2 regions of the Streptomyces sp. NPDC048257 genome follow, and region 2 is predicted to be linked to the other one. Evidence: riboswitches for the same ligand, from Rfam matches in the RefSeq annotation. Region 2 holds a riboswitch; the other holds the start of a gene.
What was found. A riboswitch is a leader RNA that binds a small molecule or an ion and turns the genes downstream of it on or off. The one in region 2 is predicted to bind thiamine pyrophosphate.
Positions count from the first base shown of each region.

Region 1: another riboswitch for thiamine pyrophosphate. It lies ahead of ACGFZK_RS23115 (thiamine ABC transporter substrate binding subunit); the one in region 2 lies ahead of thiO (glycine oxidase ThiO).

Region 1 covers NZ_JBICZI010000012.1:78,656-83,571, reverse strand. The annotation lists gene ACGFZK_RS23120 (ABC transporter permease) at 1-305, opposite strand, end outside; gene ACGFZK_RS23115 (thiamine ABC transporter substrate binding subunit) at 401-1,498, opposite strand; TPP riboswitch at 1,584-1,693, opposite strand; gene rlmN (23S rRNA (adenine(2503)-C(2))-methyltransferase RlmN) at 1,752-2,864, opposite strand; gene ACGFZK_RS23105 (phosphatidate cytidylyltransferase) at 2,958-4,034, opposite strand; gene frr (ribosome recycling factor) at 4,034-4,591, opposite strand; gene pyrH (UMP kinase) at 4,685-4,916, opposite strand, start outside.
Region 2 covers NZ_JBICZI010000018.1:118,898-123,813, reverse strand. The annotation lists gene ACGFZK_RS27720 (thiazole synthase) at 162-956, opposite strand; gene thiS (sulfur carrier protein ThiS) at 962-1,162, opposite strand; gene thiO (glycine oxidase ThiO) at 1,159-2,340, opposite strand; TPP riboswitch at 2,338-2,449, opposite strand; gene ACGFZK_RS27705 (NAD(P)/FAD-dependent oxidoreductase) at 2,531-3,751, shown strand; gene ACGFZK_RS27700 (Rv2175c family DNA-binding protein) at 3,877-4,242, shown strand; gene thiE (thiamine phosphate synthase) at 4,316-4,916, shown strand, end outside.

The DNA of each region.
Region 1 (4,916 bases), on a different contig from region 2:
GCGGTGCCGACCACCACGGTCGGCAGCACGAAGGGAACGGTCACCACGGCCCGCAGCACCTTCTTGCCGGTGAACTCGAAGCGCGCGAAGACGTACGCGCCGGGGAGTGCGATCACCAGCGTGAGCGCGGTGGAGGCGAGCGCCTGCCAGGTGGTGAACCACAGCACGTCGGCGATGTCGGGCCGGGTCAGCACCTCCGCGAAGCGGCCGAACTGCCACCCCTCGTCGGTCTTGAGGCCGCGCCCGACGATCGCGGCGACGGGGTAGGCGAAGAACAGCCCGAAGAAGGCGAGGGGCACGGCCATCAGCGCGAGCCGCACGGCGGTGGCCCGCGCCCCCTCGCGGGGGCCGGGGCCCGGCGCGGCGCCCCCCGACGCCGCGCCCGGCTCCTTGGGACCGCCTACTTCACGACGGTCGAGGTCCATGCCTTGACCCACTGCTCACGGTTCTTGGCGATGGTCTCGGGAGCCACGTTCTCGGGCTTCTCGATCACCACACCGTGCTTGGTGAACAGCTCCGGCAGGGCGGCGTCCTTCGTCACGGGGTTCACGAACATCTGGAGCGGCATGTCCTCCTGGAACTTCTTGCTGACCAGGAAGTCCACGAGGGCCTTGCCGCCCTCCTCGTTCTCGGCGCCCTTGAGCAGGCCCGCGAACTCGATCTGGCGGAAGCAGGTGCCGGTGGAGACGCCCGTGGGGGCCTCGGCCGGCTGCGGCTCGCCGTACAGCACCTCGACCGGCGGGCTGGAGGCGTAGGAGACGACCAGTGGACGGTCGCCCTTGGCCTTCTTGCCGCCCGCGGAGCCGGAGAAGCGCTCGTTGTAGGCCTGCTCCCAGCCGTCGACGACCTCGACGCCGTTGGCCTTCAGCTTGCTCCAGTAGTCCTTCCAGCCCTCCTCGCCGTACTTGCCGACGGAGGCGAGCAGGAAGCCGAGGCCGGGCGAGGAGGTCGCGGCGTTCTCGGTGACCAGCAGGTTCTTGTACTCCGGCTTGATCAGGTCGTCCAGCGTCTGCGGCGGGGCGATCTTCTTCTCGGCGAAGTAGGCCTTGTCGTAGTTGACGCAGATGTCACCGGAGTCGATCGGGGTGACCCGGTGCCCCTTGTCGAGCACGTACTCGGGCTTCACCTCGGCGAGGCCCTTGGCCTCGTACGGCGTGAAGATGCCGTTGTCGAGGGCGCGCGAGAGGAGGGTGTTGTCCACGCCGAAGAAGACGTCGCCGCGCGGGGACCCCTTGGTGAGGATCTCCTGGTTCAGCGCCGCGCCCGCGTCCCCGGACTTCAGCACCTTGACCGTGTAGCCGCTCTGCTGCTCGAACTCCTTGAGGACCGTGTCGGTCACGTTGAAGGAGTCGTGGGTGACGAGCGTGACGGTCTTGGACTTCGGGGCGTCGCTCGCGCCGGTCTTGTCCTGGGCGTCTCCGCCGCCGCAGGCGCTGAGCGTGGTGACGCCGAGGGCGGCCGCGAGCACGGTGCCCGCGATCTTCCTGGTGGTGCTCATTGGTGAATTCCTCCTGGGATGTCCAGGAGAAGACGCGGCCCTGCCCGGCGCTCTGCGAGAGCGGACGCCGGGCAGGGCGCAACAGCAAGAGTGGTGACCGAACTTCCTACCCCGAATGACCGGGGCGAGGTTCAGAGGGTCTGCGGATGACGGATACCGCACTCTCAGCGCTGTGGCGCTCCCCTGTCGGAATATGAAATTGGTTCGGCCACAGGGTACCCCGTGGCCGAATTACGTCGAACAGAAGCGGAATCTAGCGCTCCGAGGCCGCCAGCTGGCCGCACGCGCCGTCGATCTCCTGGCCCCGGGTGTCCCGTACGGTCACGGGCACGCCGTGGCGGGCGATGGCCTCCACGAAGGCCTTCTCGTCCTCGGGGCGCGAGGCGGTCCACTTGGAGCCCGGCGTCGGGTTCAGCGGGATCAGGTTGACGTGTACACGCTTGCCCTTGAGCAGCTTGCCCAGGAGGTCACCGCGCCAGGCCTGGTCGTTGATGTCGCGGATCAGGGCGTACTCGATCGAGATCCGGCGGCCGGACTTCTCCGCGTACTCCCAGGCCGCGCCGAGCACCTCACGGACGTTCCAGCGGGTGTTCACGGGGACGAGGGTGTCGCGCAGCTCGTCGTCGGGCGCGTGCAGCGAGACGGCGAGGCGGCACTTGAAGCCCTCGTCGGCGAAGCGCAGCATGGCCGGGACCAGGCCGACGGTGGAGACGGTGATACCGCGCTGCGACAGGCCCAGGCCGTCGGGCTCCGGGTCGGTGAGCCGACGGATGGCGCCGACCACGCGGTTGTAGTTGGCCAGGGGCTCGCCCATGCCCATGAAGACGATGTTCGACAGCCGCGCCGGGCCGCCGGGAACCTCTCCGTCGCGCAGCGCGCGCATGCCGTCGACGATCTGGTGCACGATCTCGGCGGTGGACAGGTTGCGGTCCAGGCCGGCCTGGCCGGTGGCGCAGAACGGGCAGTTCATGCCGCAGCCGGCCTGCGAGGAGATGCACATGGTGACCCGGTCGGGGTAGCGCATCAGCACGGACTCGACGAGCGTGCCGTCGTGCAGCTTCCACAGGGTCTTGCGGGTGGTGTCGTCGTCGCAGGAGATGTGCCGGATGACGTTCATCAGGTCCGGCAGCAGCTCCTGCTGGAGCTTCTCCCGCGAGCCCGCCGGGATGTCGGTCCACTCGGCCGGGTCGTGCGCGTACCGCGCGAAGTAGTGCTGGGAGAGCTGCTTGGCCCGGAACGGCTTCTCGCCGATCGCGGCGACCGCCTCACGGCGCTCGGCCGGGGTCATGTCGGCGAGGTGCCGGGGCGGCTTCTTGGCCCCGCGAGGGGCGACGAAGGTGAGCTCTCCCGGAACGGGGCGGGCCATGGCAGGTACTCCTTGTAAGACGAAAGGCGCGCCGCAGAAGCAGCGCGCCTTCCAAGAGTAACCGCCCGGCGTCCTGCGACGCCTTTTCGCAGGTCAGCCGGTGCCGACGAAGGCCGCCAGGAGCAGCCACACCACCGGAGCCGTCGGAAGCAGGGAGTCCAGCCGGTCCATGATGCCGCCGTGTCCCGGCAGCAGGGTGCCCATGTCCTTGATGCCGAGGTCCCTCTTGATCATCGACTCGCCCAGGTCACCCAGGGTGGCGCTGACCGCGACCACGAGGCCGAGCAGCAGGCCCTGCCACCAGGCGCCGCCGTCGATCAGGAACTCCATGCACAGCGCGCCGGCCGCCATCGCGAAGGCCACCGCGCCGAACAGTCCCTCGCGGGTCTTGCCGGGGCTGATGCGCGGCGCGAGCTTGGTCTTGCCGAAGCGCCAGCCGACCGCGTAGGCGCCGGTGTCGCTGACCACGGTCAGGAGCAGGAAGGTGATCACGCGCTGGGGGCCGTCGTCGGCGGTGAGCAGCATCGCGACGAAGGTGGCCAGGAAGGGGACGTAGAACGCCGCGAAGGCGCCCGCCGTGACGTCCTTGAGGTAGTCCTCGGGCGGTTCGGTCATCCGCCACACCAGGACCGCGAGCACGGTCAGGGCCATGGCGACCCAGGCGCCCTCGGCCCCCCGGACGTATCCGGCGATGACCATGGCGGCGCCGCCGACCGCGAGCGGGACCAGCGGGGCCTTGATGCCCTTCTTCTCCTGCAGCCGGGAGGTGAGCTCCCACAGGCCGACGACGACCGCGACGACGATGACGCCGACGAACACGGCCTTGACGATCAGCAGCGAAGCGAAGATCACCGCGCCGAGACCGACGCCGACCCCTATGGCCGCACGCAGGTCCCGGCCCGCGCGCTTCTTCGGCGGCGGGGGTGAGGCGTCCTGCGGCTGCTGGGCATGCGGAGGAGGGGGGCTGGGCATGGGCTCCTGCGGCGGCGTCTCGGCGCGGAAGAGGGGGCCGCCGTCGGCGGCGACCCCCCGATCGCGTGCTTCCCGGTCGTCGAAGTCACGGCCGGCGGCATCGGGCACGATGGGCATGGGCCGAGTGTGCGGGCCCACCTGCGCATCGTATGCGGGACCCGCCGGAACCGGCTCCGGCTGCCAGGAAGAGTCGTTCATCAGACTTCGAGGAGCTCGGCTTCCTTGTGCTTGAGGAGCTCGTCCACCTGCGCGACGTACTTCGCGGTGGTGTCGTCGAGCTCCTTCTCCGCGCGGCGCACCTCGTCCTCGCCGGCCTCCTTGTCCTTGACCAGCTTGTCAAGGGCGTCCTTGGCCTTGCGGCGGACGGCGCGGAGCGAGATCTTCGAGTCCTCGGCCTTGGTGCGCGCGACCTTGATGTACTCCTTGCGGCGGTCCTGCGTCAGCTCGGGGAAGGTCACCCGGATGATGCTGCCGTCGTTGCTCGGGTTGACACCGAGGTCGGAGTCGCGGATGGCCTGCTCGATGTTGCGCAGGGCGCTCTTGTCGAACGGGGTCACGATCGCCATGCGCGGCTCGGGCACCGAGAAGGAGGCGAGCTGGTTGATGGGCGTGATGGCGCCGTAGTACTCCGCCACGATCTTGTTGAACATCGCCGGGTGCGCACGCCCGGTGCGAATCGCGGCGAAGTCTTCCTTGGCGACGACGACGGCCTTTTCCATCTTCTCCTCGGCCTCGAGGAGGATCTCTTCGGTCACCACGTGCTCCTGCATGTCAGATTTGGATGGTTCAGGCGGGCGGGCGGGACCGGCGGGCCGGTACGGGGCCCGCTCGGTCCGGCAGCGGACTGCTCAGACCCGGGTTTCCTGGTCGCTCACGAGCGTGCCGATCTTCTCACCCTTGACGGCGCGGGCGATATTGCCCTCGGCGAGCAGCTCGAACACGAGGATCGGAAGCTTGTTGTCGCGGCAGAGCGTGATCGCGGTGGCATCGGCGACCTTGAGGTCGCGGGAGAGGACCTCGCTGTACTCCAGCGCGTCGAACTTCACCGCGTCCGGGTTCTTCTTCGGGTCGGAGTCGTAG
Region 2 (4,916 bases):
CCGGCCCGGACCGGAGAGACGATGAGACTGACGGGAAGCCCCCATGCGCCACTCTGATGCCGATCAAGGGGCTCCCGCACACCCGGAGCCCCCGCCCCGCGTCACCACCCCGACCAGCCGGCGCCCCCGCCACCGAAGCCCCCGCCCCCGCCCCCGCCCCCTCAGAACGCCGGGCGTTCCGGGTCCAGTGACGCCCTGCCCTCCGTGGGGGAGGAGGCCTCCGCGAAGCGGCGTTGGGGGATGCGGCCCGCGCGGTGGGCGAGGCGGCCCGCCGAGACGGCGTCCCGCATGGCCGATGCCATCAGGACCGGCTCCTGCGCGCGGGTCACCGCCGAGGCCAGCATCACCGCCGCGCAGCCCAGTTCCATCGCCAGGGCCGCGTCCGACGCGGTGCCCGCGCCCGCGTCCAGGATGACCGGGACCGACGCGCGCTCCGTGATCAGCTCGAAGTTGTGCGGGTTGCGGATGCCCATGCCCGAGCCGATCGGGGACCCGAGCGGCATGATCGCCGCGCAGCCCACGTCCTCCAGCTTCCGCGCGAGGACCGGGTCGTCGTTGGTGTACGGGAGGACCGTGAAGCCCTCGTCCACCAGGATCTCGGCGGCGTCCAGCAGTTCGGCACCGTCCGGCAGGAGGGTCCGCTCGTCCGCGACCACTTCCAGCTTGATCCAGTCCGTGCCCAGCGCCTCCCGGGCCAGCCGGGCCGTGAGGACGGCCTCGCCCGCCGTGAAGCAGCCCGCCGTATTGGGCAGGACCGAGATGCCCAACCTGGTGAGCACGGACAGGACGGAGCCCTGGACCGTGGGGTCCAGCCGCCGCATCGCGACCGTGGTGAGCTCGGTGCCGGACGCGACGAGGGCGCGTTCCAGTACGTCCAGGCTCGGGGCCCCGCCCGTGCCCATGATCAGGCGGGAGGAGAACGTCCGGCCGCCGAGGGTGAAGAGGTCGTCCGCCATGCCGCTCAGCCTCCCTGGACCGCGGTGAGGATCTCGATGCGGTCGCCCTCGTCGACCCGCGTCGCCGGCCACTGCCCGCGCGGGACCACGGTCTCGTTGAGCGCGGCGGCGACGCCGGAGGGGGCCGTGGTCAGGGTGGCGACCACCGTGTCGAGGGTGGCGCCGGCGGCGATCTCGCGCGGCTCGCCGTTGACGGAGATGGTCATGCGTACGACTCCTGACGTGCGGCGGAGAACCGGCGGGGGGTGAAGGGACGCGCGATCTCCGGGAGTTCGCCGGTGGCCAGCAGCTCGGAGAGGACCTCGCCGGTGAGCGGGGTCAGCAGCACTCCGTTGCGGTAGTGCCCGGTCGCCAGGTGCAGGCCCGGCAGGTCGGTCGGGCCGAGCAGCGGGGCGTTGTCGGGGGATCCGGGGCGCAGTCCCGCCCGGGTCTCCGTGAGCGGGAGTTCGGTGATGCCGGGGACCAGTTCGTGGGCGTCGCGCAGGAGTTCGTAGACCCCGCCCGCGGTGACGGTGGTGTCCCAGCCGAGTTCCTCGCTGGTGGCGCCGATGACGAGTTCGCCGTTCTCGCGCGGCACCAGGTAGACGTGGCTGCCGCGCACGACGGCCCGTACGGTCCGCGAGAGGAACGGCGCGTACGCCGCCGGCACGGTGAGCCGCAGGACCTGGCCCTTGACCGGCCGTACGGGGGCCACGACCTCCGGCGGTACGCCCGCCAGCCGACCGGTGAGCGAGCCCGCGGCCAGGACCACCTGGTCGGCGAGCAGCTCCGTACCGTCGTCGAGGAGGGCGCCGGTCGCCCGGTCGGTGGTGGTGAGCAGCCGTTCCGCGGCCGCACGGTGGATGATCACGCCGGCCCGTTCGCAGGCGGCCAGCAGGGCGGCGGCGAGCCGGCGGGGGTCGACCTGGTGGTCGCCGTCGACGCGCAGGCCGCCGCGTACGCCGGGGGCGAGCAAGGGCTCCAGGCGGCGGCACTCGCGGCCGGTGAGCCACTCGGACTCCAGGCCGCAGCGGCGCTGCAGGGCGTGCAGTTCGCGCAGGTGGAGGCGGTCGTCGGAGTCGAGGGCGACGGCGAGGGTGCCGCAGGCGCGGTAGCCGATGTCCATGCCGCCGCTCGCTTCGGCGAGCTCGGCGGCGAACTGCGGATAGCGCGCGGCGGAGGCGAGGCCGAGGCCGAGCAGGGCTTCCTCGCCGTAGTGCAGTTCGGTGACGGGGGCGAGCATGCCGGCCGCGACCTGGGCGGCGCCGCCGCCGGGTGCGGGGTCGGCGAGTGTGGTGCTCAGTCCGCGCGCGGCGGCCCGCCAGGCGGTGACCAGGCCGATGATCCCGCCCCCGATGACGAGGACGTCGGATCCCGTGGCGGAATCCTTTCGAGATGAGTGCATGGGCGTCCAGCCCCTCCCTTCGCCGGCATGACCCGGATCAGGTTCGTACGGTCGGAGGCCGGCCAGCCTCCCTCTCAGCCCGGTGCGCCGGACTCCCGCGATAGGTACGGTGGCCAGACTAACCCGGCCGTGGACGGCGGGTAAGGCGGCACCTATTCCTGACGGAGCGTCAGGTGACTAGGGTGGCCGAGTGAGCGAGCAGACGGAACAGAATCAGCGCGGCGTCGTGATCGTCGGCGCCGGAATGGCCGGGGTGCAGACCGCGGTCGCCCTGCGCGAACAGGGCTTCACCGGGCCCGTGACCCTGCTGGGAGCCGAACCCCACCAGCCCTACGACCGGCCCCCGCTGTCCAAGGCGGTCCTCCTCGGCAAGGCCGAGGACTCCGCCTTCGACGTGGACTTCGAAGGACTCGAGATCGACCTCCGGCTCGGCACCGAGGTCACCGGACTGCGCGCCGCCGACCACGAGCTGGACACCGAGGCGGGCCCGGTCCCGTACGGGGTCCTCGTGCTGGCGACCGGCGCGCAGCCGCTGACCCTGCCCGGCACCGAGGGCGTCCCGGGCGTCCACCTGCTGCGCACGCTGGACGACGCGGCCCGGCTGCGCCCGGTACTGGCGACCGCGCCCCGGGCCGTGGTCGTCGGGGCGGGCTGGATCGGCGCCGAGTTCGCCACCGCCGCCCGGGAGGCGGGCTGCGAGGTCACCGTCGTCGAGGCGGCGGACCGGGTGCTGGCGGGGGCGCTGCCCGCCGAGGCCGCCGAGCCGATGGCGCGCTGGTACGAGGAGGCCGGCGCCGAGCTGATCACCGGGGCGAGGGTCGCCGGGATCGAGGAGGGCCGGGTCCTGCTCGCGGACGGGCGCGTCCTGCCCGCCGGCGCGGTGGTGGTCGGCATCGGCGCGCGCCCCGCCACCGGATGGCTGGCCGGGACCGGCGTGGAACGCGGTCCCGACGGCTCGATCACCGCGGACGCCCACCTGCGGACCTCGCTGCCCGGGGTGTACGCGGTCGGCGACTGCGCCTCCTTCCCGTCCGGGCGGTACGGGACGCGGCTGCTCGTGCACCACTGGGACAACGCGCTCCAGGGGCCGAGGACGGTCGCGGCGAACATCCTGGCCGGGGAGCCGGCCCAGGTCTACGACCCGGTGCCGTACTTCTGGTCGGAGCAGTTCGGACGCTTCGTGCAGTACGCCGGCCACCACGGCGGGGCCGACGCCCTGCTGCTGCGCGGCGACCCGGCCGGTCCGGCCTGGTCGGTGTGCTGGCTGCGGGACGGCGCACTCGTCGCCGTCCTGGCCGTGGGCCGCCCCCGCGACCTGGCGCAGGGCCGCCGCCTGATCGAGGCGGCGGTCCCTCTGGACCCCGCCAAGGTCCGCGACCCCGCGACCCCACTGAAGTCGGCCACCGTCTGACGCCCGGCCCGGCCCGGTCCTGGGGCGCCGGACGGGCCGGAAGAGCGTGCCCGGGGGCATGGGCCGCGACCCGGACGGGGCTGCTCAGGTACCGGCGGCGCAGCCGAGATGGCAGGCTTGTCCCTGTGACCGAGATTGACGCAAAGATCGATGCCCTTGTCCCCTCGTGGCTGTACCTCCCCGACATCGCGGAGATGCTGAACATCGAGGTGACCCGGGTCCGCCAGATGGTCAAGGAAGGGCAGCTCATCGCCGTCCGCCGGGGCGAGAACCGCTCCCTGCAGGTTCCGGCCCCCTTCATCGACGGTGACAAGGTCGTCAAGGGCCTCGTCGGTCTGCTGACCGTGCTGCGCGACGACCGTTTCACCGAGGAGGAGATCCTGGAGTGGCTCTTCACCGAGGATCCGACCCTGCCCGGCACCCCCGTGCAGGCGCTGAGTGAGAATCGCGGTACGGAGGTGAAGCGCCGCGCCCAGGCGCTCGCCCTCTGACCTGATCGCTCTCGCTCCACAGCGGTGTACGGGCCGCGGCCCGTACACCGCCTCCATCCCGGGGGGTACACCCATGCAGCTGTCCGACGCCCGGCTCTACCTCTGCACGGACGCCCGCAAGCGCCAGGGTGACCTCCCCGAGTTCCTCGACGCCGTCCTGTCCGGCGGCGTGGACATCGTCCAGCTGCGCGACAAGGGCATGGAGGCGGGGGAGGAGCTCGAGCACCTCCAGGTGTTCGCCGAGGCCGCCCGCCGCCACGGCAGGCTCCTCGCCGTGAACGACCGCGCCGACGTCGCCCACGCCATCGGCTCCGACGTCCTGCACCTCGGCCAGGGCGACATCCCCGTCCCCGCCGCCCGCGCCATCCTCGGCGAGCAGGTGCTGATCGGCCGGTCCTGCCACGCCGAGAGCGAGGTCGACGCGGCCGTCGCCGAAGCCGGAGTGGACTACTTCTGCACCGGCCCCTGCTGGCCCACCCCCACCAAGCCCGGCCGCCACGCCCCCGGCCTCGATCTGGTCCGGTACGCGGCCTCCCTGGACCAGGACCGTCCGTGGTTCGCCATCGGCGGCATCGACGGCTCGAACCTGGACGAGGTACTGGACGCCGGCGCCACCCGCGTCGTGGTCGTCCGCGCCCTCACCGAGGCCACCGACCCCGGGGCGGCCGCCGCGG